2 linked regions of the Orrella dioscoreae genome follow. The protein of the gene in region 2 binds, or shares a complex with, the protein of the main gene of each other region. Links are inferred from orthologs where the notes say so. Each region holds a gene or a part of one and is shown on either strand. Other genes may lie near its edges.

Region 1 (14,507 bases), 3.3 Mb from region 2 along the record:
AGCGCGGCCACGCTGGCGTCCTGTCCGTCCTCGCCGCGCAGCGTGCGCCAGGTGTACGAGGCGCGCACCGTGCCGCCAGCAAAAGGCGCGCTGGCCCCCACCATGAAGCCGTGCGCACCCGGCGCATGTTCGAGGTTGTTGCGCATGTATAGGCCGTGCAGCTTCACCACCTCGAAGTCATAGGTGAGCCCGCCCAGGTAGGTGTCGTTGCGACGCGTGCCGCCGGCGGGGACGGTGGCGATCTCGCTCGACTCATACGAAAATGCCGAGTACAGCGGGCCGTTGGCATATTCCAGGCCCAGGGCGCGCGAGCGGTTCAGCGCGCGGGGTTCGGCGAACTGTTCACTGAAGGCGTACAGCGCGCGCACGGTGAAGCCCTGCATCGTGGGCGAGATGTACTGCACGGCGTTCTGCCGCTGCGAGAACGTGCCGCGCTGCGCGTTGCCGGCATTCGTCTGCATGAGGTTCTGGATCAGGCCGTTCATGGAGCGCTGGAAAGGGTCCAGGCGTCCGGTCAGCGTGACGGCGGGCGCGAACTGGTGGCCGGCCTGCAGGCTGCCCAGCCGGCCGCTCAGGCCCAGGTAGGACTCGCGGTTGAAGATCGCGCCGCCGCGGCCGTCGTTGGGGTTGAAACCCGATTCCAGCTTGAAATAGGCCTTCATGCCGCCGCCCATGTCTTCCGAGCCGCGCAGGCCCCAGTAGGACGTGTCCGTGAACATGCGGCCCGACGAGTCGCTTGGCGCATCGCCGCCGCTGCGCTGGACCATTTCCAGTCCCATGTCGATACGGCCATAGACCGTGACGTTGCCCTGCGCCAGCGCGCTGGCCGAGAGTCCCACGGCCAGGCCGGCCGCGAGTGTGCTGCGGATAATCATGGTGTCTCCTCTTGTTTTCATGGATGACGGCGTGGGTCTGGTGCCTACGCGCGTGCGCAGGCCTGCCGGGCCGCGCGGGATGCGCGGCCCGGCAGGGCTTTGCGTTGGGGGGAAGCCGCTTAAGCGCGCGTGATGCGCACGCAGGCGTCTTCGCGCTGCCTGAGGCCTTCCGCCAGGCTGGTGCCCAGCCCCGGACGGTCGGGCGGAAGCAGGAAACCGTGGTCGAACACAGGCAGCTCGGTGACCAGGTCCTTGTAGAAGCCGTTCACGAAGGCGCGCACCATCTCCTGGAAGATCGCATTGGGCGAACTGAGCGCGAGGTGCAGCGAGGCCATCAGCACGACCGGCCCCGTGCAGTCATGCGGGGCCAGCGGCTTCTGGTAGGCCTCGGCCAGCGTCGCGATCTTGCGCGCCTCGCTGATGCCGCCGCACCACGACAGGTCCACCATCACGACGTCCAGCGCGTCGGCGGCCAGCAGGTCGCGAAAGGCGCCGCGCGTGGCCAGGGTTTCGCTGCCGCACACGGGCAGGCCGCCCAGGCGGCGGTAATCGGCCAGCGCCTGCACGCTGTCCATCTTGATGGGGTCTTCCGACCAGAACGGGCGCAGCGCCTTCAGTTCGCGCGCGATGGCCAGCGCGCTGGTGAGATTCCACATGGAGTGGAACTCGCACATGATCTCGATCTTGTCACCCACGGCAGCGCGGATGCGCTCGAAGGGTTCCAGGCCCTCTCGCATGTCGGCCGCCGACACGAATTGTCCATCGGTGCGGGCTGCCGCCGTGTCGAAGGGCCAGATCTTCATGGCGGTGAAACCCTCCTCGAGCAGGCTCTGCGCCAGCTCTTCCGGGCGTTCCACGAAGGCGACCTGGTCGTCATAGCGGCCGCGCACGCCGCCCTGGCCCTTGCTGATGGTGCGGCGCTGCACGCTGCGGTTGTTGTAGTCGCTGCCCGCGCAGGTGTTGTAGGCGCGCATGCGCTCGTGGCAGAGGCCGCCCAGCATCTGGTACAGCGGCTGGCCGCAGGATTGCGCGAACAGGTCCCACAGCGCGATGTCCACCGCCGATGCGGCGCGGGTCTCGACGCCGCTGCCGTTGAAGCCCAGGTAGCCGCGCAGCAGCGTCTTGCTGTGCCGCTCGATGCGGCGCGCGTCCTGGCCGATCAGCTGCGGCGCGGCCATGGTGTGGAGATAGGTTTCCACGGCTTGCGCCCCGCGGAAGGTCTCGCCCAGCCCCACCAGTCCCTGGTCGGTATGGATCTGCACCCAGATCAGGTTCGGATATTCGCTTAACCGGATGGTTTCCAGTGCGGTGATGCGCATGCTCAGTTTCCTTGGATGTTCTGCTGCTTGATCAGTTGCGCCCAGCGCGTGACTTCGCTGCGGATCAGCGTGTCCAGCTGCTCGGGCGTGCCGCCGGCGGGCGTGATGCCGGCCGCGCGCAGCGTCTGCTGCACTTTTTCCTGTGCCAGGGCGGCCCGCAGGGCGCTGCTCAGACGCGCCACCACGTCGTCGGGCGTGTCCTTGGGCACGGCGATGGCGTACCAGGGTTCGATGACGAAGTCGGCGTAGCCCAGCTCGACCAGCGTGGGCACGTCGGGCAGGTTGGCCGAGCGTGTCTTGCCGGTGACGGCCAGGGCCTTGACCTTGCCGGTACGGACAAAGGGCAGGATGGAGGGCTCGTTGTCGAAGAACACGTCGACTTGCCCGCCGAGCAGATCGTTGATGGCGGGACCCGAGCCCTTGTAGGGGACGTGCAGCATGGGGATGCCGGCCGACACCTTGAGCAGTTCGCCGCCCAGGTGATTGGAGGCGCCGACGCCCGACGAGGCATAGGAGATGTTGCCGGCCTTGGCGCGGGTGATCAGGGTCTGCAGTGAGTCGATGCCGGTGTCGGGGCCGGCCGTCAGCACGTTGATGGACGAGCCGATGAGCATGACGGGCCGGAAGTCTTCCAGCAGCTTGTAGCCTGGGTTGGCGTACAGGCTGGCATTGACCGCGCAGTTGCCGATGCTGCAGAAGAGCAGGGTGTAGCCGTCGGCCGGCGAGCGGGCCACCAGGGTCGTGCCGATGTTGCCGGTGGCGCCGGGGCGGTTGTCGACGATCACCTGTTGGCCCAGTTCCTGCGAGGCGGCGTTGGCCAGCAGCCGGGCCACCATGTCGCCGGCGCCGCCCGGCGGAATGGGCGCGACCAGCTTCACGGGACGGTCAGGGTAGGCTTGCGCGTGGGCAGGCGCGGCGGCCAGCGCCACCATGCTGGCGAGCAGCAGGGTACGGATCATGGGGTGTCTCCTTGGTTTTATCGGTGTTGTGTGTCGCCGTGCCGGCGTCAGGCCTTCTGGCGGGCCTGTTGCTCGGCGGCCAGCAGGGCCTCGGCGATCGGGCGGACCGCCGCGTGCGCCGATTGCGGCAGGTTTTCCAGCATGGGCTGCAAGGGGCCCATGTCGGCGATGCCCGCCAGCGTCACGGCATCATGCATGGTGGCGAAGACACCCGTGCGTTCGCGCTGGCGCTCGAAGGGAAGGAAGGCGTCGCGCAGCGGCTCGGCGGCGGCCCAGTCCTGCCTCTGCGCGGTCTTCAGCAGGCCTTGGCTGAGGGTGGGCGCGATGCATACGCCGCCCGAGGTGAAGCTGGGCAGGCCGAACTCACGCATATGGGTCAGGACCGGCGTTTCAGCCAGGCCGCAGACCACGCGCTCGGTGCCGACACGGTCCAGCAGGGCGCCCAGGAAGGCATCCTGCGCGGGGTCCTCGCGGGGCACCGCGTACTTGATCGCGCAGGCCACGCCCTCGTCCATGAGCGCGCCAATGGCATCGAGCGTAAGGTATTGCTCGGACTTGATGTACAGCAGCAGGGGCGTGCCGGCTGCCTCGGCGAACAGCCGCAAGCCGCGCGCGACGCCACCCGGGCTGGCCGCGAAGGCCAGGGGCAGCGCCATGACGGCAGGAAAGTGCCGTGCCTTCAGCACCGGCGCCTGGTCCATCAGGGTGCCGTAATCGGGTCCGGCCGATGGAATCACCCAGGTGCTTTCGCTGGCCTGCTCGGCCAGCATGTCCAGCAGGCTGGCGTACTCATAGAGCCCGGTGTTGTAGAGATTGGCATTGCCGCCATACAGCAGGGTGCGGATGCCGCCTGCCTCGATGTGGCGGATCAGCGCCGCATTGGCGCCGGGGTTCAGGGTGAGGTCGGCGTGGCGGGCCAACGGCGGCACGGCCATGACACTGGCGCGGATATCAGCCGGGGAGACGGCGGACGTTTTCATTGTGAGGCTCCTCCTTTTTAATCATATGTGCATATTATATGATGATTGAAAATGCCGGCAAGGAAATCCCGTCTTCCTGACCTTGTCGCCCCGGAGGCCCCAGGAGTGACTATGCTAAATTTCCGGACTTCCCCCTGAATGGTTGACCGGCATGGCTGTGACTCGGCCCAAGAGCTTTCACGAACAAATCGTCGAAACGCTGGGTCGCCGGATCGTCTCGGGCGAGATCGCGCCGCAAGGCCAGGTGCCCACCGAGGCCGCCCTGGCCGAGAGCCTGGGCGTCGGCCGCCTGGCGTTGCGCGAGGCCATGAAAGCCCTGGCCGCGCGCGGCCTGGTGGTGATCCGGCCCAAGACCGGCACCCACGTCCTTCCCCGCGAGCACTGGAACCTGTTCGACCCGCTGGTGCTCAAGTGGCACACGCAGGCGGCCGCCATCGACCGCAAGTTCCTGGCGGACCTGATCGAACTGCGCCGTGTGATCGAGCCGGCGGCGGCACGGCTGGCGGCGGCCAATGGCTCGGACGCCGACATCGCGCTGATGCGCGAATCCTTCGAGGCCATGGTTGCCGCGCGCACGCGCGAAGACTACATCCAGGCCGACCTGCGTTTCCACGGCATGCTGCTGAAAGCCAGCGGCAACCAGTTCATCGGCCAACTGGCCGGGGCGCTGTCGGAAGTGCTGAAAACGAGCTTCTCGGCGTCCAGCACGCATTCCGCCGATGCGGCGGCGCTGGGGCTGCACGAAGACCTGCTGCGCGCCTGTGAGGCGCGGGACCCGCAGGCCGCCGACCAGGCGGTGCAGGCGCTGATTGCGCGGGCGGTCAGGAATATCGCGTCGGGCCAGGTTGTGCAGGGCGGGCCGTCGCAGGCTTGAGCGCCACGGCGCGCCCGGCCGGGCTCGCCAGATGCAGGCGGTCTATTCGGCGTAGCGCGCCGCCTCGATCGGCGGCAGCGACGCATAGTGGTCGCGGATGCCCTGTTGCGTGCGTTCCGAGACCTTGCCCAGGCGCTCGTGTTCCTCGTCCATCCTGGCGATGGCGGCCCGCTTCCAGGCTTGTTCCTGGTCGTAGGATTCCAGCCAGGCGGCGCGTTGCTCGTTCACCGTGAAGGTGCCGCTTTCGTCGTAGGCGATCAGGGCCAGTTGGTCGCGCGGCAGGCCCTTGAACGGATTCGGGCCTTCATCATTCACGTAGCGGGTGGCCTGCTCGGCCAGGGCGAGGCGTGCCGGGTCGGTGCTGTCGGGCACTTCGGCGTCGTGCGCGGCCTTGTCCTGGTCATAGCGGGCGCCAAGCAGCGCCTCCGTGATCGTGCCGGCCAGGGCGGCCAACTGCTCGCGGCTGGCGCCGTTGTCGCGCCAGGCGGCGTGGGCGGCGGCGTCGCTCAGTTGCCGCGCGAAGGAGGAAAGCTTGGCGGTCGAGGAGACGGCTGCGGCCGGATTGCCCGCGATGGCGGACGGCGTGGCCGACGTCGTGCGCGCCGCCTGCGTGGCTGCGTCAGCCGTCGCGGGACGGAGGCGAGCGGTGTGCAGCGCGTCCATGCGGGTGCCTGATCAGGATTCGAACCAGTTCAGCACGCCGTCCAGGCCCGAGTGGCTGAGTGCGTAGCGTGCGTGCTGGCGCACCACGGGCTTGGCGCGATAGGCCACCGAGTAGCCCGCCAGCCCCAGCATCTGCAGGTCATTGGCGCCGTCACCGATGGCGATGATCTCTTCCTGCGCGGCGCCATGCTGCCTGGCGAACTCGCGCAGGTGCACGGCCTTGCCGTAGGCGTCCACGATGTCGCCCGTGACCTTGCCCGTCAGCACGCCGCGGTCGATCTCCAGCACATTGGCATGGGCGGCATCGAGCGACAGGCGCTCGCGCAGGCGGTCGGTGAAGAACGTGAAGCCGCCGGACACCAGCAGCACCTTGATACCCGCGGCCTGGGCCGTGGACACCAGTTTTTCGGCGCCGGGGTTCAGGCGCAGGCGCTCGGTGTAGACGCGTTCCAGCGCTTCGGCCGGCACGCCTTCCAGCAGGGCGACGCGGCGGCGCAGGCTTTCCGAGAAATCCTTGATCTCGCCGCGCATGGCGGCTTCGGTGATGGCCGAGACCTCGGGCTTCCTGCCCACGATGTCGGCGATCTCGTCGATGCACTCGATGTTGATGAGCGTGGAGTCCATGTCCATCGCCAGCACCTTGCACTGGCGCAGTGCGACGCCGGGCGTGACGTAGGCGTAGTCCACCGAGGCCTGGGCGCACCAGTCGTGCACGGCGGCGCGGGTGCCCGGGTCGGGATCGACGTCCATCAGGCGCACGGCGGTGGTGCCCAGGCGGGTGGAGCCGTTGGCCATGGCGACGGCGGCCGCCTGTTCGACGAGGTCGGCGGCAAGGGCGGGGGACTGGATGACGAGATGCGTGGCGGTCATGGAATTGCCGTCAGGAGAAAGCCAGGAGGAATGGTAGCAGGGTGGGGAGCGGCTCAGGCCAGCGCACGCAGCACGGTGCGCACCGCCTCTACACGGGAAACCAGGTCGGGCGCCTTGATCTCGATCTTCAGGCGATCCTGGCCGGACAGGCGGACGTGGCGCTGCTTCTGGACCAGTTCGATGATCCGCACCGGATCCACGGGCGTCTTGGCCTTGAACTGCAGCAGGGCCTGCGTTTCGCTGGCGTCGATCTTCTGGATGCCCAGCGGCTCGGCCGCCAGGCGCAGCCGGTGCGTGGCCAGCAGCGCGCGGGCGGGCTCGGGCAGCTTGCCGTAGCGGTCCACCAGCTCTTCCTGGATATCGATGAGGCCTTCCTCGTCGGTGACGTGCGACAGCCGCTTGTAGAGCGACAGGCGGGCATGCACGTCGCCGCAATAGTCGGAGGGCAGCAGGGCCGGGACATGCAGGTTGACCTCGCAGCCCGCCGAGAACGGCGCGTCGAGATCCGGCTCCTCGCCGGCCTTCAGCGCGCGGACGGCCTCGTTGAGCATCTCGTTGTACATCGAGAAGCCCACCTCGTGGATGTTGCCGGACTGCGAGTCGCCGAGGACTTCGCCCGTGCCGCGGATTTCCAGGTCGTGCATGGCCAGGTAGAAGCCCGAGCCCAGCTCCTCCATGGCCTGGATGGCCTCCAGCCGCTTCTTGGCATTGCTGGTGATGGCGTCTTCGCCAGGCGTCAGCAGATAGGCGTAGGCCTGGTGATGCGAGCGGCCCACGCGGCCGCGCAGCTGGTGCAGCTGCGCCAGGCCGAAACGGTCCGAGCGGTGGATGACGATGGTGTTGGCGCTGGGCACGTCGATGCCCGTCTCGATGATCGTCGTGCACAGCAACACGTTGAACTTCTGCTGGTAGAAGCCCTTCATGACCTGCTCCAGCTCGCGCTCGGGCATCTGGCCATGGGCCACGGCGATGCGCGCTTCGGGCACCAGCTCTTCCAGCCGCGCGCGGCGGTTGTGGATGGTCTCGACTTCGTTGTGCAGGAAGTAGGCCTGGCCGCCGCGCTTCAATTCGCGCAGCAGCGCTTCGCGGATGGTGCTGCCGTCCTCGCGCCGCACGAAGGTCTTGATGGCCAGGCGCTTCTGCGGGGCGGTGGCGATGACCGAGAAGTCGCGGATGCCTTCCAGCGACATGCCCAGCGTGCGTGGGATGGGCGTGGCGGTCAGCGTCAGCACGTCGACCTCGGCGCGCAGCGCCTTCAGCGATTCCTTCTGGCGCACGCCGAAACGGTGTTCCTCGTCGATGATGCACAGGCCCAGGCGCTTGAAGCGGACGTCCTTCGACAGCAGCTTGTGCGTGCCGATGACGATGTCGACCTGGCCGCTGTTGATGCCCTCGATGGCGGCGGCGACCTCCTTGGCCGAGCGGAAGCGGGACAGTTCCACGACCTTCACGGGCCAGTCGGCGAAGCGGTCGGTAAACGTCTGGGCGTGCTGCTCGGCCAGCAGCGTGGTGGGGCACAGGATGGCGACCTGCTTGCTGTTGGCCACGGCCACGAAGGCCGCGCGCAGCGCCACTTCCGTCTTGCCGAAACCCACGTCGCCGCAGACGAGGCGGTCCATGGGCCTGCCGGAGGTCATGTCTTCGATCACCGACTTGATGGCGGCCGCCTGGTCGGGGGTTTCCTCGAAGCCGAAGCCTTCGGCGAAGAGTTCATAGTCGCCGGGCGGCAGCTTGAAGGTGTAGCCCTCGCGCGCGGCGCGGCGGGCATACAGGTCCAGCAGCTCGGCGGCGGTGTCGCGCACCTGCTTGGCGGCCTTGCGGCGCGCCTTGTCCCATTGGCCCGAGCCCAGCTGGTGCAGCGGCGCGGACTCAGGGTCGGCGCCGCTGTAGCGGGCGATGACGTGCAGTTGCGAGACCGGCACATAGAGCGTGCTGCCGCTGGCGTATTCCAGATGGAGGAACTCCATCTCGCCTTCGCCCATGTCCATGCTGACGAGGCCGTGATACCGGCCGATGCCGTGCTGCGCATGGACCACCGGGTCGCCGGCGCGCAGCTCCGACAGGTCGCGCACCATCGCTTCGACATTGCTGGTGCGCTCCTGCGCGCGGCGGCCGCGCCGCGGCCCCCCGGCATGGCCAGGATAGAGGTCGCTCTCGGTCAGGAACAGCACGCCGCCCGAGGCGAGCGTGAAGCCCGCCGACAGGGGCGCCACGGTCAGGCCGAAGGGCGCGGGCGAGGCCAGGAAGGCGGCGATGGTGTCGGTCTGCGTGTCGGGCGCAAGCGCGTGCTCGGCCAGCATCTGGGTGAGGGTCTCGCGCCTGCCCGCCGAGTCGGCGCACAGCAGCACGCGGCGCGCGCCTTGTCCGGTACGGGCCTCTTCCACCAGCGCGCGCAGCTTGCCGAGCGGGTCTTCCGCGCGGCGCGCCACCGCCACGGCGGGGGCGGGGCCGAAATCAGGGTGGCATGCGCCGGCGTCCAGCGCCAGCCGTGCGAAGCCCTTCAGGTGGCCAAACAGCGCCTCACCGGACAGGAACAGCTGTTCGGGCGGCAGCACGGGCCGTTCGCGGTCGCTCTTCAGGAACTGGTAGCGGGTCTGCGTATCTTGCGCGAAGCGGCGGATGGCATCGTCGGCGTCGCCTTGCGACACCACCAGGGTGTCGGCCGCCAGATAGTCGAACAAGGTTGCCGTGTCGTCGAAGAACAGCGGCAGGTAGTACTCGACGCCGGCAAACGGAATGCCGTTGCCCATGTCGCGATAGGGCAGGGCGCGCGAGGGGTCGCCTTCGAACACTTCACGAAAGCGCGCGCGGAAATGATTGCGCGCTGCCTCGTCCATGGGAAATTCCCGGCCCGGCAGCAATTGCACCTCGCGCACCGGATACAGGCTGCGCTGGGTGTCCACATCGAAGGCGCGGATGGATTCGATCTGGTCGTCGAAGAGGTCCAGCCGGTAGGGCAGCGCCGAGCCCATCGGGAAGAGGTCGATCAGTCCGCCGCGCAGGCAGAATTCCCCGGGCGCGGTGACCTGGTCGACGTGCGAATAATTGGCCAGCGTGAGCTGGGCGCGCAGCGCCGCCTGGTCCAGCCGGTCGCCCTGCTTGAAGGCGAAGGTGTAGGCGGCCAGGAAGGCGGGCGGCGCCAGGCGGTACAGCGCGGTGGTGACCGGCACGGTCAGCACGTCCACCTGCCGCTGCATGAGCGAATGCAGGGTCTGCAGGCGCTCGGAAATCAGGTCCTGGTGCGGCGAGAAGCTGTCGTAGGGCAGGGTTTCCCAATCGGGCAGCTGGCGCACGCGCAGGCCGGGTGCGAACAGCCGGATCTCCTCGGCCAGGCGCTGGGCCTCCAGCGGTTCGGCGGTCAGGATGACCAGCGGGCGCTTGCCCTGGTGGGCAATATCGGCCAGCCACCAGGCGTCGCCCGCGCCCGGGGGACGCGGCTGGGCATGGCGCAGGCCGGGTTTCAGGGCGGCAAGGACGGAGGCGGTGGCGGGAACCGGAACGGCCGGCATATCGGCTGGGGGGGAGGCTGAAGTGGACATCGCGCCGATGATTATAAAATCCTCCGCCATGTCTGACAGAATCATCGCCATCGTCCCCGCCGCCGGCGTCGGCGCCCGCGCCAATGCGCAGGGCGGCCAGACCCCGCCCAAGCAATATCGCCTGCTGGCCGGCGAGCCCATGCTGCGCCTGGCCGTCAAGGCCCTGCTCGCGGACCGGCGCATCAGCCAGGTCCGGGTGGCCGTGGCGCCCGGCGACGTGCGGGCCGAGGCCGTCCTGGCCGGCCTGCCGCGCACGGTCGTGCGGCCCTGCGGGGGGAGCACGCGCGCCGACACGGTCCTGAATGCCTTGCGCGAGCCCGATATCGGCGAGCGCGACTGGGCGCTGGTGCACGACGCGGCGCGGCCGGGCCTGCCTGCCGACGCGCTGGGCCGGCTGATCGACGCCTGCCTGTCCGACGGCACCGGCGGGCTGCTGGCCTTGCCGGTGGCCGATACGGTGAAGGAAGGGACCGAGCGCGTGTCGCGCACCGTGCCGCGCGAGGCCTTGTGGCTGGCGCAGACCCCGCAGATGTTCCGCGCCGGCGCCCTGCGTCAGGCCCTGCGCAGCGCCGCCTTGCGCCATACGCCGGTGACCGACGAAGCCAGCGCAATGGAAGCGGCTGGCCACAAGCCCCTGCTGGTCAGGGGCGCGGCGCGCAATGCCAAGCTGACCTGGCCCGAAGATTTCGAATGGATGGAGAAGTGGCTATGACTTTCGCGTTCCGGGTGGGACAGGGTTTCGACGTGCACGCGTTGGTGACGGGCCGTCCGCTCATCATCGGGGGCGTCACGATCCCGCATACCCACGGGCTGCAGGGCCACTCCGACGCCGACGTGCTGCTGCACGCCGTGACCGATGCCGTGCTGGGCGCGGCCGGCCTGGGCGACATCGGCCGTCATTTCCCCGATACGGATCCGGCCTACAAGGGCGCCGACAGCCGCGTGCTGCTGCGCGCGGCCTGGGGCAAGGTGCGGGAGGCGGGCTGGCGGGTCGTCAACGTCGATGCCACGGTGCATGCGCAGGCCCCCAAGATCGGGCCGCACGCTGCCGCCATGGTGGCGAACATCGCGGCCGATCTGGAAGTGGAGGCCGGGGCGGTGAACGTGAAGGCCAAGACCAACGAGCACCTGGGCTACCTTGGCCGCAAGGAAGGGATCGCAGCCACGGTGGTCGCGCTCATCGCGCGCGCCTGAGGCCCCTCGAGCCCTTTGGTACCTAGAGCGTGGCGCCGCCGATCCGGCGGCTGCACGCGCACAGGCCCTCGGTCTGCAGGCTGTCCAGCACGCGCAGGACTTCCTCGGGATTGCGGCCGACATTCTCGCTGTTGACGGACACGTGCTGGATCACGTTGTCGGGGTCCACCACGAAGGTCGCGCGCAGGGCCACGCCCGTGTGCCGGTCGCGGATGCCCAATTGATCGATCAAGGCGCCATTGGTGTCGGCGAACTGGTAATGCCCCAGTTTGCTGAGATCGGGGTGCTCGCGCCGCCAGGCCAGCTTCACGTATTCGTTGTCGGTGGAGCCCGCCAGCAGGACCGTTTCGCGGTCTTCGAACTCGGCCAGCAGGTTGTTGAATCCCACCAGTTCGGTCGGGCACACGAAAGTGAAGTCCTTGGGATAGAAGTAGATCACCTTCCACTTGCCGGGGAAGGCGCTTTCGGTGATGTCCTCGAAAGCCGAAACGCCGTTTTCCTCGTGTTGATTGAAGCCGGGTTTGACGCCGATGACCCGGAAGGGCTCGAGCTTGTCGCCGACGGTTTTCATGGGTTCTCCTGCGGGTTGACCGGGGCCGCGGGAGGCGGCGGCCCCTGTTGCAGGCATTCTACGGGATGGGCCGCCGCCGGGCGGCATGGGCGGCAGCCCCTGGGCGCGGATCGGCTCAGGGATTCTCGGCGTCGAGCTGGAAGGTGCGCAGACGGGCTTTCGGCAGTTCGATGCGGGCGGTGAGCCCGCCGTCTTCGCGCGGCAGCAGCTTGAGCGTGCCGCCCACCTGGCCCAGCAGGCGGTCCACGATGGACAGGCCCAGGCCCGCCCCGCTCACGCCCGTGCGGGCGGTATCGCCGCGCGAGAAGGGGCGCAGCATGCGGGGGATGTCATCGGCCGGGATGCCGGGGCCACGGTCCGAGACCTCGATGGCCACCAGGCTTCCCTCGGCCTGGACGTTGAGCGAAATGTAGGCGCGGCCATCGACCGATTTGCCGTAGCGGCGCGCGTTCTCGATCAGGTTGCTGACCAGGCGTTTCAGGTCCAGCGGCGTGATGCGCACCAGTTGCTCGGGCTCGATGCTGGCGATGAGTTCGCCGCCCATGGACTCGGTGTGGCTGCGCTCGCGGTCGTAGAGCTCGCTCAGCGCCTGGGAGATGTCCGTGGCCATCTGCGGCAGCGCGCCGGCCGGGCGGGCGTAATCCATCAACTGGCCGATGCTGTGGTCGATCTGGGCCAGGTCCTCGTCGATGGCGAGGCGCGCTTCTTCCGTGACGCCGCTCATCTCGATTTCCAGGCGCATGCGCGCCAGCGGCGTGCGCAGGTCGTGCGAGATGCCCGCCAGCATGAGCTCGCGGTCGGCCTCTGCCTGGCGGATGTCGCGCGCCATGCGGTTGAAGCTGGCGTTCAGTTCGCGGATCTCGATGGGACCGGTCTCGGGCAGCGGCGGCGGCGTTTCGCCGCGCGACAGTATCTGGGCCGTCTTGGCCAGCCGTGACAGCGGCCGGTTGACGAAGCCCACGCTGACGGCCGCGCCGATCAGCGACAGCAGCAGCGCCGCGGCAGCCCAGCCCAGCCATTCGATGCCACCGGTCAGGCCGATCTGTTCGCGTTCGAAGACCAGCCAGTAGCTGTCGTTGTTGATCTCGAAGCTGACCCAGAAGCCCGGCACCTCGTTGACCGACCAGCCCAGCAGCGTGGTCGGGCCGAAGCGCGCGGAAATGTGCGCGGCGACGCGTTGCCAGTAGCTGTCGGGGGGCAGGGGGGAGATGACGTCGCCGGGCGCACGGGGATAGACCTGGATGCCCTCGTTGGTGGCAAGATCCAGCAGCATCTTGCTGCGGTCATCCTCGGCGGAATAGGTCAACGCCGTGCGCGTGATGTTCACGGTCGTCACCACGCGCTGGCCCATTTGCGTGGCGCGCGGTCCCATTTCCATACTGAAGAACACTTGCAGCCACGCGCCCAGGCTCAGCAGCATCAAGGCTGCCAGCAGCAGGAAGGTACGACTGAAAAGTCCCAGACGCAGGCGTAAAGCCAGGGCGCGCAAGGCGGATGGGCGGCGGGGACCGGCGTGGCGAGATGCCGCGCCGGCCGCGCCAGACCGGGTATCAGCCACCGCCGTCGGGGACGAAGACGTAACCCAGGCCCCAGACCGTCTGGATGAAGACAGGCTTGGAAGGATTCGGCTCGATCAGCTTGCGCAGGCGCGAGATCTGGACGTCCAGGCTGCGATCGAAGGCTTCGTATTCGCGGCCACGCGCCAGTTCCATCAACTTGTCGCGCGACAGCGGGATCTTGGGATGGCGCGCGAACACCTTCAGCACCGAGAACTCACCGGTGGTGATGGGCACGGTCTCGCCGTTGCGCATGAGCGTGCGGGTCGACAGGTTCAGGGTGTACGGTCCGAAAGCGATGGACTCGTTTTCCTGGCTGGGCGCGCCCGGATGCTCTTCGGTGCCGCGGCGGCGCAGGATCGCATTGATGCGGGCCAGCAGTTCGCGCGGATTGAAAGGCTTGGACAGGTAGTCGTCCGCACCCATTTCCAGGCCCACGATACGGTCGATTTCCTCGGCCTTCGCGGTGAGCATGATGATGGGCGTGTTGTCGTGCCCGCCCCGGAGTCGGCGGCAGATGGACAGGCCGTCTTCGCCAGGGAGCATCAGATCCAGCACGAGCAGATCGAAATGTTCCCGTTGCCAGAGTTTGCCCATTTCCTTGGCATCCTCGGCGACGAACACATTGAAGCCTTGTTCCGAAAGATAGCGCCGCAGCAGATCGCGCAGGCGGGGGTCATCGTCGACGACGAGGACTTTACGGGAGGGATTGGAGGTCTGTGTGTTCATGGCCGCGAATGTAACAGTGCCGGGAAACGGCCGCTAGTGGGTTTACACAAGATATTACACAAAGCAGTCATCAGTACAAAAGCCGCGATTTTTCAGTAACGTACGGAGTTTACGAAGGGCTGAACATGAACGTTCGCGGCACGGGGCCGCAGTTCTTTACAATCCGGTTCCATGATGCTGAACCTGCTTGCCCTGGAAACCTCTTCGTCGCGTTGCGGCGTGGCCCTGTTGCGCCTGTGTAAAGGGGAAGTACAGGTGACGCTTCGCGAGCACGAAGGTTCCCAGGAACATGCCGAGCGCCTGCTGCCGATGGCCGATGCCCTGTTGGCCGAGGCCGGCCTGCGCCGTGCGGACCTGGGCGCCGTGGCCTTCGGCCAG
Region 2 (13,889 bases):
CCTGGAAGGGCACGCCCGTCGCGCGCAGCGCAAGCCAGGCCCGCATGGACCACGATGAGTAGTTCTTGTTGGCGATGAGCAGGGTATACATGCGGGCTTCCCGGTCGATGGGCTTGAGGGTGAGGAAATTCTACTGGTTGCGGGACGCGGCGCGCGGCATCGCACGTGCCTTACGAGACCAAATACGTCAATGAGGAGAACGTGACATGGCACCTTGCAGAACCTTGGCATCGGCCGCGCTGGCCTGGCTGTTGGTGGCGGCGCCGCAAGCGGGCTGGACGCGCGGACCGCAGCCGGCCGCGCCCGCTGTCGCGCAGGAAGACCGTAACCCCGAGGCCGCCAGCGGACGCGGCGCGCATTCCCTGGCGCACGCAAGCAAGCACATGGTGGCAACGGCGAACCCGCTGGCGTCGGAAGCCGGGCAGCGCATGCTGCGCAAGGGCGGCAGCGTGATGGATGCGGCCATTGCCGCGCAACTGGTGTTGAACCTGGTCGAGCCGCAGTCCTCGGGCATCGGCGGGGGCGCCTTCCTGATGCTTTACACCGCCGCAGACCAGACGCTGCGTGGCTACGATGGCCGCGAGACCGCGCCGGCCTCGGCAGGCGCGGACCGGTTCCTGAAGGGCGGCAAGGCGATTCCCTTCGACGACGCCGTCAACAGCGGCTTGTCGGTCGGCACGCCCGGGCTGCTGCGCATGCTGGAGCTGGCACATCGGCAGCATGGCAAATTGCCCTGGGCCACGCTGTTCCAGCCAGCCATCGATCTGGCCGAACAGGGCTTTCCCGTGTCGCCGCGCCTGCACACGCTGACCGCCGGCAACCGTGCGCTGGCGCGCCAGCCGGCTGCGGCGGCGTATTTCCTGCAAGCCGATGGCAGCGCCTGGCCGGTGGGTCATCGGCTGAAGAACCCTGCCTTTGCCGAGGTGCTGCGCGCGGTGGCCGCGGGCGGCGCGGACGCGTTCCATACCGGCCCGATCGCGCGCGACATCGTGGCGGCCGTGCGCGGCCATGCGGTGCCGGGCGATCTGTCGGAGGCGGACCTGCGCGGCTACCAGGCGCGCGAGCGCGACCCGGTGTGCGGGCGCTATCGCATGTATCAGGTGTGCGGCATGGCGCCGCCCAGCAGCGGCGGCATCGCGGTGCTGCAGATGCTGGGCATGCTGGAGCAGCATGCCTTGCGGGAGCAGCAGCCCGCGTCGCTGGCGGCCGTGCACTTCTTTTCGGAGGCAGGCCGCCTGGCCTATGCCGACCGCGACCGGTATGTGGCCGATCCGGATTTCGTGGACGTACCGGTCAAGGCCATGCTGGATCCCGCCTATGTGCAGGCGCGTGGCGCGTTGATACGCCCGGACCGCAGCATGGGCGAGGCTGCGCCGGGCGACCCCGCCGGCCTGCTGGCGCAGCGCGGCGTGGACGCCACGCCCGAGCTGCCCAGCACCAGCCATCTGGTGGCGGTGGACGACGACGGCAATGCCTTGTCCATGACCACCACCATCGAATCGGAGTTCGGCAGCAAGATCTTCGTGCGCGGCTTCCTGCTCAACAACGAGCTGACGGACTTCTCGCTGTCGGGCACCGATGACGCCGGACGCGCCGTGGCCAACCGGGTCGAGCCGGGCAAGCGTCCACGCAGTTCCATGGCGCCCACGCTGGTGTTCCGCAGCGGCCAGCCCTACATGGCGGTGGGGTCGCCGGGCGGCAGCGCCATCATCAACTACGTCGCCAAGACGCTGGTGGGCGTGCTGGACTGGAACCTGGATATCCAGGCGGCCATCGACCTGCCGAACTTCGGCAGCCGCAACAAGGCGACGGAACTGGAGGAAGGCACGGCCGTGGCGACGCTGGCGCCCGCGCTGCAGCGCATGGGCCATGCCGTGCAGGTGCTGCCGTTTCCCAGCGGCGTGCATGGCATCGTGATCCAGCGCGATGGCCTGCTTGAGGGCGGCGCCGATCCCAGGCGCGAAGGGCGGGCGCTGGGCGACTGAGCGGCGGGCTCAGCGCTTCAGCACGCGCGCCAGGTATTTGCCGGTGTGGCTTTCGGCGGAGGCCGCCACGTCTTCGGGCGTGCCTTGCGCCACGATGCGGCCGCCGCCGCCACCGCCCTCGGGGCCCATGTCGACCACCCAGTCGGCGGTCTTGATGACGTCCAGGTTGTGCTCGATGACCACCACCGTGTTGCCGGCCTCCACCAGCTGGTTCAGCACCTGCAGCAGCAGTTCGATGTCGGCGAAGTGCAGGCCGGTGGTGGGCTCGTCCAGGATGTACAGCGTGCGCCCGGTGCTGCGGCGCGACAGTTCCAGCGACAGCTTCACGCGCTGCGCCTCGCCGCCCGACAGCGTCGTGGCGCTCTGGCCCAGGCGCACATACGACAGGCCCACGTCCACCAGCGTGTGCAGCTTGCGCGAGATGGCGGGCACGGAATCGAAATACTCCAGCGCCTGCTCGACCGTCAGGTCCAGCACCTCGCTGATGTTGCGCCCGCGATAGCGGATTTCCAGCGTCTCGCGGTTGTAGCGCTTGCCGTGGCAGGTGTCGCAGGGCACGTACATGTCGGGCAGGAAGTGCATTTCCACCTTCACCACGCCGTCGCCCTGGCAGGCCTCGCAACGGCCGCCCTTCACGTTGAAGCTGAAGCGGCCGGGGTCGTAGCCGCGGCTGCGGGCTTCCGGCACGCCCGCGAAGAGTTCGCGGATGGGCGTGAAGAGGCCCGTGTAGGTGGCCGGATTGCTGCGCGGCGTGCGGCCGATGGGGCTCTGGTCGACGCTGATGATCTTGTCGAAATGCTCCAGGCCGTTCAGCGCCACATAGGGCGCGGGTTCGGTCTGGGCGTTGTGCAGCGCGCGCGACACGGCGGTCGCCAGCGTGTCGTTCACCAGCGTGGACTTGCCCGAGCCCGAGACGCCGCTGATGCACACCAGCCTTGCGGCCGGAATGCGCAGGTCCACCGACTTCAGGTTGTTGCCCGTGGCGCCCGTCAGCTCCAGCCACACCTGCTCGTCGTCGAAGGCACGGCGCCTGGGCACGGCGATTGCGCGCGCGCCGCTCAGGAACTGGCCGGTCAGCGATGCCGGCGACTGCTGCACCTGTTCGGGCGTGCCGTCGGCCACCACCTGGCCGCCGTGTTCGCCAGCGCCCGGGCCCATGTCCACGACCCAGTCGGCCTCGCGGATCATGTCCTCGTCGTGTTCGACCACGATGACGCTGTTGCCCAGGTCGCGCAGGTGTTTCAGCGTGCCGATCAGCCGGTCGTTGTCGCGCTGGTGCAGGCCGATGGACGGCTCGTCCAGCACGTACATGACGCCCGTCAGGCCCGAGCCGATCTGGCTGGCCAGGCGGATGCGCTGGGCTTCGCCGCCCGAGATCGTGTCGGCGCTGCGGTCCAGCGACAGATAATTCAGGCCCACGTTGTTCAGGAAGGCCAGGCGCGCCTCGATCTCGCGCACGATGCGTTCGGCGATCTCCTGGCGCGCGCCGGTCAGCGCCAGCTTGCGGAACCACGCCAGGCAGTCCGACAGCGGCATCGCCTCCACTTCATAGATGGCCAGGCCCGACTCGCGGCCGCGCGCTTCCTTCTCGATGCGGCTGCCCGGCGAGGCGAGCGTGGCGCGCGGCAGATAGCTGCCCGGCTCATCGTCGCCGATGCGCACGTGGCGCGCCTCGGGCCGCAGACGCGAGCCGCCGCAGTCCGGGCAGGTGCGGATGGCGCGGTACTTGCCCAGTTCCTCGCGCACGGCCGGCGAATCGGTTTCGCGCCAGCGCCGCTCCAGGTTGGGGATGACGCCTTCGAAGGCGTGGCGCTTGACCGAGCTCTTGCCTTTCTCGTTCAGGTAGAAGAAGGAGATCTCCTCCTGGCCCGACCCATACAGCACGATGTGGCGCGTGTCCTCGGGCAGGCTTTCGAACGGGGATTCGATGTCGAAGTCGTAGTGCGTGGCCAGGCTGGTCAGCAGCGAGTGCGTGAAGGCGTTGCGGCGGTCCCAGCCGCGGATGGCGCCGGAGGCCAGGCTCAGTTCCGGGAAGGCCACGACACGCTTGGGGTCGAAGAAACCCAGCTGGCCGATGCCGTCGCAACTGGGGCAGGCGCCCACCGGGTTGTTGAAGCTGAAGAGGCGTGGTTCCAGTTCCGGCAGGCCGTGGCTGCACACCGGACAGGCGTAGCGGCTGGAGAACATCTGCTCGCGGCCGGAATCCATGTCCAGCGCGATGATGCGGCCTTCGGCCAGGCCCAGCGCGGTCTCGAAGCTCTCTGCCAGGCGTTGCTGGCTTTCGGGGCGCACGCGCAGGCGGTCCACCACCACGTCGATGTCGTGCTTCTCGTTCTTCTTCAGCGGCGGCAGGCTGTCCAGCTCCACCATCTCGCCGTTCACGCGCAGGCGCACGAAGCCCTGCGCCTGCAGCGACGCGCTTTCGTCCTCGAAGCTGCCCTTGCGGGCGCGGGCCAGCGGCGCCAGGATGGCCAGGCGCGTCTCGGCCGGCCAGGCCAGCACGGCGTCCACCATCTGGCTCACGCTCTGCGCTTCCAGCGGCAGGCCGTGCTCGGGGCAATAGGGCGTGCCCACCCGCGCATACAGCAGGCGCAGGTAGTCATGGATCTCGGTGATGGTGCCGACGGTGGAGCGCGGGTTGTGGCCGGCGGCCTTCTGCTCGATGGAGATCGCGGGCGACAACCCTTCGATCAGGTCCACGTCGGGCTTGTCCATCAGTTGCAGGAACTGGCGCGCGTAGGCCGACAGGCTTTCCACGTAGCGGCGCTGGCCCTCGGCATACAGCGTGTCGAACGCGAGCGACGACTTGCCGGAGCCGGACAGGCCGGTCACCACCACGAGCTTCTGGCGCGGCAGGTCCAGGGAGACGTTCTTGAGATTGTGGGTGCGGGCACCCCGGATACGTATCTCGTCCATCAGGCGGTTCTGGCGCTCGTTGACACGCCGGACTCGAGTCATCGGACCCGGGCCCCGCGTTGGAATGCATGAAACGCCAGACCGGGACGATCTGGCGCAAGGTGGCGCGAAGGCCAACTTGGTACTATAGCGCGCCCAACCTGCCGGTGTGACGATGCCCGCCGGCCGTTCCGAAGAGTCCCTTTCCCGATGTCGGCTCCACCCACCATCAAGATGACATCCGACGAGCGCCGCGCCAGCGTGGCGCTGGCGGGCCTGTTCGCCTGCCGGATGCTGGGCCTCTTCCTGCTGCTGCCGGTCTTCGCCGTGGCGGCGCAGGGCCTGCCCGGCGGGGACGATCCCAAACGCGTGGGCCTGGCCCTGGGCATGTACGGCCTGACCCAGGCCTTCATGCAGATCCCTTTCGGCCTGGCCTCCGACCGCTGGGGGCGGCGCCCCGTCATCCTGGCCGGGCTGGCGCTCTTCATCGGCGGCAGCGTCGTCTGTGCGCTGGCCGATGATGTCTTCTGGATCACCATCGGCCGCGCCATCCAGGGCGCCGGCGCCATCTCGGCGGCCATCACCGCCTGGCTGGCCGACGCCACCCGCCCCGAGGTGCGCACCCGCGCCATGGCGATGGTGGGCGGCTCCATTGGCCTGTCCTTCGCGGTGTCGCTGGTGCTGGCGCCCGTGCTGGTCGGCTGGGGCGGCCTGGGCGGTCTCTTCTGGGTGATCGCCTGCCTGGGGGTGGCCAGCGTGGTCGTCGTGCTGACGCTGGTGCCCGTCGTGCCGCGCGCCGCGCCGGTGGGCGAGCCCGCGCGCATGCGCGAAGTGCTGCTGCATGGCGACCTGCTGCGCCTGAACTTCGGCGTCTTCTGCCTGCACTTCATCCAGATCGCGCTCTTCGTCGTCATGCCGGCCCTGCTGGCGCGCGTGGGCAGCCTGGCGCCGCAGGCGCTGTGGCAGGTCTACCTGCCCGTCATCCTGGGGTCCTTCGTCTTGATGGTGCCCATCATCTTCGCCGCCGAGAAGCGCCGCGCGCACAAGCAGGCCCTGCTGGGCGCCGTGGCGGGGCTGGTCGTGGTCTGCGCGCTGCTGCCCTGGGCCAGCGGCGGTTTCACGGCGCTGGCGCTGGCGCTCACGGGCTTCTTCGTCATGTTCAACGTGCTGGAGGCCCTGCAGCCTTCGCTGGTGTCGCGCACCGCGCCGCCCGAGTTCAAGGGCCTGGCCCTGGGCTTCTACAACACCGCCCAGGCCGCGGGCCTGTTCACGGGCGGCGTCACCGGCGGCTGGCTGGCCTCGCGCGGCGGCCCGGACGCCGTCTTCCTGGCGGCAGCGGGCGTGGCCGCGGCGTGGCTGGCCGTGACCTGGGCGCTGCGCAAGCCGGGTTGATGTCTCGGGCAGGCCGCGCCCGCCCCCGTGGCTATCCGCTGATCACCACGTCCACGCCCTGGGCGCGGATCGCCGCGACCACGTCCGGGTCCGCCCCCGGGTCGGTGACCAGGCGCTGCACGTTGTCCCACGCGCAGATGCGGAAGCTGGCATAGGCCTTGAGCTTCGTGTGGTCCGCAAGGACCGTGGCGCGGCTGGCGGCCGAGATGAAGGCGCGGTTCATGGCGGCATCCTCGCTGTCGCGCATGAAAATCCCGGCCGCCGATACCGCGTGCACGCCAAGGAAAGCTTCCCGGATCTGGATGCCCGACAGCGTGTCGTTGTCTGCCCGCTCTATCGTGGCCTGCTTGCGCGTGTCGAGCCGGCCGGCCAGCACGTAGACATGCGCAAGGCGGCTCTGGCCCGCCGCCGCGGCGACGGTCAGGCCGTTGGTGATCACGTGCAGGTCCTGGTGGCCGCGCAGCGCCTGCGCCAGGGCATGCGCGGTGGTGCCGGCATTGATGAGGATGCTGTCGCCGTCCGAGATGTATTGGGCCGCGCATTCCGCGATGGCGGCTTTTTCAGCCGACTGCTGATGATGCCGCTCGGCATAGTTGTACATCTCATAGCGGGCATTGCCTTCGGCCAGCACCTCGGTGGAGGCGACCGCGCCGCCATGCGTGCGTGCCAGCAAACCTTTCTCTCCCAGTTCCAGCAGATCGCGGCGGACCGTGATGGGCGAAATCGAGAAGGCCTGCGCCAGATCGCGCACCGTGACCGCATTGGTTTCCTGCATGAGCGCGAGAATGCGCTGCTGGCGTTCGATTTTGAGCATCTTTGATCGAAATGGGGGGGCGAGCCGCACACCATATCACGGCGGAAAGACGATTTTCCTTTCTGTCATGAATGATCGTTTGTGGTGTATTTGCGCTGAATCGTTCATTTTGTCGTCATAATCGATCATTAAAGTGCGAGGCATGACACCGCTACATGCTTACGACACGATCATTTTCGATCTGGACGGCACCTTGCTGGACACCTGGCCCAGCCTCCTGCGTGCCGTCCATCACGTGACGGCGCCGGGCGCCACGCTCGATCCCGCGGCGCTGCGCCACATGCTCAGCCAGGGCATCGACGCCATGTTCGCCCTGGCGGCGCGCCAATCGACGCAAGGTGGCGCACAGGCTCGCCAGGCCCAGGCGGACATGGCACGGCATTACGGCGCGCACACCTTGCTGGAGGCCCTGCCCTATCCAGGGACGAGCCGTCTGCTGCACGCCTTGGCGGATGCTGGTTACCGCCTGGCGCTTTGCACCAACCGCGACCGTGCCTCGACGCTGGCCTTGCTGGCCCGGCAAGACTGGCTGGCGCGCTTCGCGCTGGTCCATTGCCTGGACGATGGCCTGCCGCCCAAACCCGACCCGGCGGCGCCGACTGCCTTGCTGGCGCGCCTTGCCTGCGCGCCGGCACAGGCGCTTTTCGTGGGGGACTCGCACGTCGACGCGCAATGCGCGGATCGTGCGGGCATCTCGTTCGCCGCGCACCTGGGCGGCTATCACGCCGTGCCGGAAGACCTCGACCCTGCCGTCTTCCGCTACGACGACGCGCACGACCTGACGCAGTGGCTGGCCCGCCAGCCTGCCGCCGCGATGGAGACGGAACATGAGTGACATCGTCCTGGACCGGATCAGCAAGGCCTACGACGGCACGACCGTGCTCGATGCGCTTTCGCTGACCATCCGTGATGGCGAATTCCTGACCCTGCTGGGCGCATCGGGCTGCGGCAAGTCGACGCTGCTCAAGCTCCTGGCGGGCCTGGAGCAGCCGGACGCGGGCACGCTGCGCAAGGGGAACGTCGACGTGCTTGCGCAGTCGCCGGGCGAACGCGATTGCGCCATGGTCTTCCAATCCTATGCGCTCTACCCGCACATGACCGTGGGCGACAACATCTGCACGCCGCTCCATATGCGCAGCCTGGGTTTCGCGCAGCGCTTGCCGGGCGCGCGCTGGCTCAGCCCGGCCACGCGGCGTGCCTTGCGCGAGGCGCGCGAACAAGGCCGCCAGGTCGCGGCCACGCTGGGCATCGAGCACCTGTGGTCGCGCAAGCCCGCGCAACTCTCGGGGGGGCAGCGCCAGCGCGTCGCCCTGGCGCGCGCCATGGTGCGGCGGCCGTCGCTCTTCCTGTTCGACGAACCGCTCTCGAACCTGGATGCGAACCTGCGCCAATCGCTGCGCAGCGAGATCCGCCAGCTGCATGACAAGCTGGGCGTCACCTTCGTCTACGTGACGCACGACCAGCACGAAGCCATGTCCATGTCGGACCGCGTGGCGGTGATGAAAGGCGGCCGCATCCTGCAACTGGGCACACCGCAGGAGATCTACCACACGCCCCGGCACGCCGAGGTCGCGGCGTTCGTGGGCGCCCCGCGCATCAACTTCCTGGCGGTGACGCCCGATGCGGCAGGCCGTCCCTGCCTGCAAGGCCAGCCGCTGGATGAACGATTTCCCGCCCAGGCGGCGCGGCTGGCGTTCCGGCCGCACGCCGCGTCCCTGGCGCCCGCGCCGCACAGTCTCGCGGTGCGGGGCACCGTTGCGCTGGTGGAGTTCACGGGCGCCGAATGCATGGTGACGCTGACGATGGCTTGCGGCACGAAAGTGGTGGCGGTGCTGGACGCGCAGGCCACGGCAAGGCCTGGGGATGCGTTGAGCCTGCATGTGCCGTTGGCAGCCTGGCATGCCTTCGACGCGCAGGGCAACAGCCTGGCGGCCGGCGCCGCGGCGCTGCCGCTGGCCGCGTAGGGAGAGGGCGGATGCGCATCAAGCCCTTGCAAGTCTCCCTGCTGCTGGGCCCCAGCCTGGTGCTGACGCTGTTGCTGCTCGTGCTGCCGCTGGCCGTCGTTGCGCTGATGTCGCTGACCGACTGGCAGTTCGGCGCCGCCAACTGGAACTGGGTGGGACTGGGCAACTATGTGGACCTGTGGAATGACGACACGTTCCGCAAGAGCTTCGCCAACACCGTGTACTACCTCGTGGTGGTGTCCGTGGGCGCGATCGTGGTGGGCCTGGGCGCGGCCTTGTTGATCGAATCGCATCACACCTGGCGAGGGTTCTATCGCACGGCCTTCTTCATGCCGGTGGCCTCGACGCTCATCGCGATGGCTGTCGTGTGGCAGTTCCTGATGCACCCGGCCGCCGGCTTCCTGAACCATGCGCTGGGCTGGTTCGGCGCGGCCCCGCGCAACTGGCTGAAGGATTACAGCCTGGCGCTGCCTTCGCTGGCAGCCATCGGCATCTGGCAGATGTCCGGCCTGGCGCTGGTGATGTTCCTGGCCGGCCTGAAGAACATTCCCGCCGAGCTGCGCCACGCCAGCCTGCTCGATGGCATGCGCCATCCGGTGGACCGCTTCCTGCGGGTGACGCTGCCCATGCTCGGGCCGACCTTGCTTTTCGTCGTGACCGTGTGCGGCATCCGTTCGCTGCAGGTTTTCGACACCGTGCATGCCCTGACCCAGGGCGGCCCGAACAAATCCACCGAAGTGCTGCTGCACACGATCTACGCCGAGGGCTTCGGTTTCTTCCGCATGGGCTACGCCGCCGCCATGGTGGTGGTGTTCGTGGCTTGCATCGCGGTGCTGACGCTGCTCCAGCAGGCCGGCATGGCGACGACAAGGACGCAAGACTGATGGCATCTCCCCTGCACCCTTCATTGGCCTGGCGGCTCTTCCGTCACGTGGTGCTGCTTGCCGGCAGCGCTGTCTTCGTGCTGCCCTTCGTGTGGATGCTGTCCACCTCGCTCAAGCCCGCCGACGAGATCTTCCGCGATGGCTTTCACCTGCTGCCGCAGCAATGGGCCGCCGTGGAGAACTACACCCGCGCGCTGACCCAGGTGCCGCTGCTGCGCTATCTGTTCAACGGCGTGGTGGTCTGCGCCGGCATCCTCGTCCTGCAGATCCTCGTGTCGCTGCCCGCGGCCTATTGCTTCGCCAAGCTGAGGTTTCGCGGCAAGCGGCTGGCCTGGGGCCTGGTGATGCTGTCGCTGATGATTCCGTTCCAGGCGACCGCGATCCCGCTCTACATCCTGCTCTACCAGGTCGGGTTGCTGGACACCACCGCCGCGCTGATCCTCCCCTTCATCGCCTCGGGCTTCGGCATCTTCCTCATGCGCCAGTTCTTCCTGGGCGTGCCCGACGACCTGATCCATGCCGCGCGGCTGGACGGCATGGGCGAGTTCGAGCTGGTCTGGCGCGTCATGATGCCGGCCGCCATGCCCGCGCTGATCGCGTTCTCGATCTTCTCCGTGGTCTGGCACTGGAATGATTATTTCTGGCCCTTGCTGGTCATCAACACCACGGATCTCGCCACGCCGCCGCTGGGCACCATGTTCTTCAGGAACGAGGAAGCCGGCACGGACTATGGCCCTCTCATGGCAGGCACGGTCATCATCACCCTGCCGTTGCTGTTGTTCTTTCTGTCGGCGCAGAAGCGCTTCATCGAAGGCGTCACCCTTTCGGGTGTCAAAGGTTGAAAGGAACCACCATGCAATCCAAGTTTCTGTCCGGCCTCCTGGCAGGCCTCTCGCTGCTGTGCGGCACGGCCCAGGCGGCCAAGATCGAGCTCGTCGTGGACTACCCGTATCCGGACATGTTCAATGCCGTGCATGCGCAGATCGCCCAGCGCTTCACCGAGAAGTTCCCTGACTACACGGTGAAGTTCCGCGCGCCCACGCCGGACTACGAGGTCGCGGCGCAACAGGCCCTGCGCCAGGCCGTGACCCGCCAACTGGCCGACGTGTCCTTCCAGGGACTGAATCGCCAGCGTGTGTTCGTGGATCGCGGCATCGCGGTCGACCTGACGCCTTTCATCCAGGCTGAAAAAGGCTGGGACGCCAGCGGCTACAGCCCCGCGCTGATGTCGCTGGGGCAGATCAACGGCATGCAGGCCGGCATCGGCTTCTCGCTTTCCACGCCCATCGTCTACTACAACATGGATCTGCTGGCCAAGGCCGGCGCCAGCGCCGATGCGCTGCCCAGGACCTGGGACGACATCATCGCGCTGGCCGACAAGTCACGCGAGGCCAATCCCGGCACCAACGGGCTCCACTTCGACTGGGAGATCACCGGCAACTGGCTGTGGCAGTCCATCGTGTTTTCCAAGGGCGGCACCATGCTGGATGCCACCGAAACGAAAGTCGCCTTCGACGGCGAAGCCGGTAAATCCTCCATCGCGCAGATGGGCCGGATGGTCGAACACGGCACCATGCAGAACCTGACCTACAAGGAAGCCAGCCAGCTCTTCGCGGCAGGCAAGCTCGCCGTGCTCTCGTCGTCGACCTCGCGCCTGGGCGTCATCGAGAAACAGATCGGCGGCAGGTTCAAGATGGTGACGGGCTACTTCCCCACCTATGGCAAGGAGGCGCGCGTGCCCGCCGGCGGCAACGTCGCCATGATGTTCGCCAAGGACCCGGCGCGCCAGAAGGCCGCCTGGGAGTACATCAAGTTCGTCACGGGGCCGGAAGGCGCGACCCTGATGACGAAGGGCACGGGCTATTTCCCCGCCAATACGCTGCCGGTCGACGACCCTGCGATGCTCAAGGGCTATTACGATACCAATCCCAACCAGTACACCGCCGTGCGCCAGTTGCCGTGGCTGACGGGCTGGTACGCCTTCCCGGGCGAGAACGGCCTGAAGATCACCGACGTCATCAACGATCACCTGCAGACCGTGTTCGACAAGTCGGTGGCGCCGCAAGCCGCGCTCGACGCCATGACGCGCGACGTCCAGGCGCTGCTGGGCAAGTAGGAGACCCGCGATGAAGTTCATCCACTTGACTGACACCCATCTGGTCGCCGACGGCGGCGAGCTGTACGGCACCAACCCCAAGCAGCGCCTGCGGCAGGCCATCGCGCATCTGCTTGCGCGCCAGCCCGACGCCGAGGCGGTCGTGGTGACGGGCGACCTGACCCACCACGGCCACGCGCAAGCCTATGCGCATCTGCGCGAATGCCTGTCTGCCCTGACACTGCCGGTCTATCCGATCCTGGGCAACCACGACAGCCGCGTCGTCTTCAAGGAATATTTTCCCGGGGTGGCGCAGGACGAACACGGGTTCATCCAGTATTCGGTGGATTTCGGCAGCCACCTCGCGCTGTTCCTGGATACCAACGAGCCCGGCGTCCACTGGGGCGTGTACTGCGAGACGCGCGCGGCGTGGCTGCGGGCGCGTCTGGCGGAAACGGACAGGCCGGTGCTGCTCTTCATGCACCACCCGTTCTTCCCGATCGGCATTCCCAGCATGGATTTCCTGTCGCTGCGCGATCCTGCGCCGCTGCTCGCGGCCATCGCCGGCCACGAGGCGCGTATCCGCCACGTGTTCTTCGGCCATATCCACCGGCCGATCTGCGGGCAGTATCGCGGCATGGGCTATTCCACGCTGCGCGGCACGAACCACCAGGTTGCACTGGACCTGCACGGGTCGGCGCAATGCATCATCGGCAGCCATGAGCAGCCTCAGTATGCCGTCGTGCAGGTGGATGCGGAACAGTTGCTGATCCACGTCGAGGACTACCTGGACTGCGACCGCCAGTTCCTGCTGCACGAGATGCGGGATGGCGCGGCGGGCCTGAAATAGGAAAAAAGGCCGGGCATCCGCCCGGCCTTCCCGCCGCCTGCGCGTGCCAGGTTCAAGGCGGCGCCAGCACGAAGGCTGACACGTCGTCCAGCACTGGCGCCCAGGCGCGCAAGGGCCAGGCCAGCGAGCCGGCCATCATCACGTGCCCCACGCCCGAATACAGCCGGAAATCCACCTTCACGCCTGCCTCGCCCAGCAGCCTTGCCAGCTGCATGGTGTTGCGTTGCGGTTCCACCGCCGTGTCGCCGGTGCCCGCGCGCAGGAAGGTGCGCGGCGCCTGGGCGCTGGCGTGGTTGATGGGTTGCGAGTCGGTCGGCGTGCCCGGGAAGGAAAACACGGGCATGACGTCCGGGTTTTCGATGGGCAGGAAATCATAGGGGCCGGCCAGTCCCAGCCAGCCGGCCAGGATGCCCGGGCTCAGGCCCTCGGCGCCCAGCCAGCGCGGGTCCAGCGCCACCATGGCCGCGTTGTAGCCGCCCGCGCTGTGGCCCATCACGAACAGCTTGTTGGGGTCGCCGCCCAGGCCGGCGATGTGGCGCGCCGTCCAGGCCACCGCCTTGGCCGAATCGTGCAGGAAGCTGGGATACGTGACGGCGGGATAGAGCTGGTAATCGGCGACCACCGCCATGATCCCGCGTGAGGCCAGCGCTTCGCCCACGAAGAGGTAATCCTTGCGCGAACCCTCGCGCCAGGTGCCGCCGTAGAAGAACACCACCACCGGCGCGGGCGTGGCCGCGGGCCGGGTGGGCAGGTAGATGTCCAGCCGGTGCCTGGGCTCGGGGCCGTAGGGCACGTCGGCCTGCAGCGTGTAGGTATTGGAAGAGGCGAGGGCGTTCAGCACCTGGGTGCCCGAGCAGCCGGCCAGCGCCAGGATCACCACCAGCGGGACGGCCAGGCATCTGGCCATTCTGGCCCAGGGCAGGCACAGGGGGTTTCGCACGATCCCTTCCTTTGGGCTCGGGCGCCCGTTTCCGCTGTCCTGGCGGGGGTGGACATGCTCGTCCTCCCTG

Evidence for each region.
Region 1: the proteins of uvrA (region 2) and mfd are in contact, whole or in part, in a crystal structure (PDB 4DFC), measured with the Escherichia coli proteins. The link is inferred for Orrella dioscoreae from one-to-one orthologs.

Annotation. Positions count from the first base shown.
Region 1 is NZ_LT907988.1:1,488,791-1,503,297, forward strand. Bases 6,394-10,431 are described here. They hold mfd (transcription-repair coupling factor), read right to left. Parts: upstream 10,050-10,431; coding sequence 6,594-10,049; downstream 6,394-6,593. Other genes in these bases: serB (phosphoserine phosphatase SerB), read right to left, coding at 6,394-6,540; ispD (2-C-methyl-D-erythritol 4-phosphate cytidylyltransferase), read left to right, coding at 10,108-10,431. Also shown: ODI_RS06920 (porin), read right to left, coding at 1-875; ODI_RS06925 (mandelate racemase/muconate lactonizing enzyme family protein), read right to left, coding at 995-2,194; ODI_RS06930 (Bug family tripartite tricarboxylate transporter substrate binding protein), read right to left, coding at 2,197-3,153; ODI_RS06935 (dihydrodipicolinate synthase family protein), read right to left, coding at 3,201-4,133; ODI_RS06940 (FadR/GntR family transcriptional regulator), read left to right, coding at 4,285-5,007; ODI_RS06945 (hypothetical protein), read right to left, coding at 5,050-5,670; more of serB, read right to left, coding at 5,683-6,393; more of ispD, read left to right, coding at 10,432-10,791; ispF (2-C-methyl-D-erythritol 2,4-cyclodiphosphate synthase), read left to right, coding at 10,788-11,273; ODI_RS06970 (peroxiredoxin), read right to left, coding at 11,296-11,844; ODI_RS06975 (sensor histidine kinase), read right to left, coding at 11,960-13,333; osmolarity response regulator transcription factor OmpR, read right to left, coding at 13,395-14,129; tRNA (adenosine(37)-N6)-threonylcarbamoyltransferase complex dimerization subunit type 1 TsaB, read left to right, coding at 14,301-14,507. UniProt on the Escherichia coli protein: Couples transcription and DNA repair by recognizing RNA polymerase (RNAP) stalled at DNA lesions. Mediates ATP-dependent release of RNAP and its truncated transcript from the DNA, and recruitment of nucleotide excision repair machinery to the damaged site.
Region 2 is NZ_LT907988.1:4,806,193-4,820,081, reverse strand. The notes cover bases 1,795-5,214. They hold uvrA (excinuclease ABC subunit UvrA), read right to left. Parts: upstream 4,902-5,214; coding sequence 1,995-4,901; downstream 1,795-1,994. Other genes in these bases: ODI_RS22040 (MFS transporter), read left to right, coding at 5,091-5,214; ggt (gamma-glutamyltransferase), read left to right, coding at 1,795-1,985. In the rest of the region: ODI_RS22055 (glutathione S-transferase family protein), read right to left, coding at 1-91; more of ggt, read left to right, coding at 207-1,794; more of ODI_RS22040, read left to right, coding at 5,215-6,272; ODI_RS22035 (DeoR/GlpR family DNA-binding transcription regulator), read right to left, coding at 6,304-7,086; ODI_RS22030 (HAD family hydrolase), read left to right, coding at 7,229-7,921; ODI_RS22025 (ABC transporter ATP-binding protein), read left to right, coding at 7,914-9,050; ODI_RS22020 (carbohydrate ABC transporter permease), read left to right, coding at 9,062-9,934; ODI_RS22015 (carbohydrate ABC transporter permease), read left to right, coding at 9,934-10,776; ODI_RS22010 (ABC transporter substrate-binding protein), read left to right, coding at 10,788-12,050; ODI_RS22005 (phosphodiesterase), read left to right, coding at 12,061-12,879; ODI_RS22000 (alpha/beta hydrolase), read right to left, coding at 12,932-13,819. UniProt on the Escherichia coli protein: The UvrABC repair system catalyzes the recognition and processing of DNA lesions. UvrA is an ATPase and a DNA-binding protein. A damage recognition complex composed of 2 UvrA and 2 UvrB subunits scans DNA for abnormalities.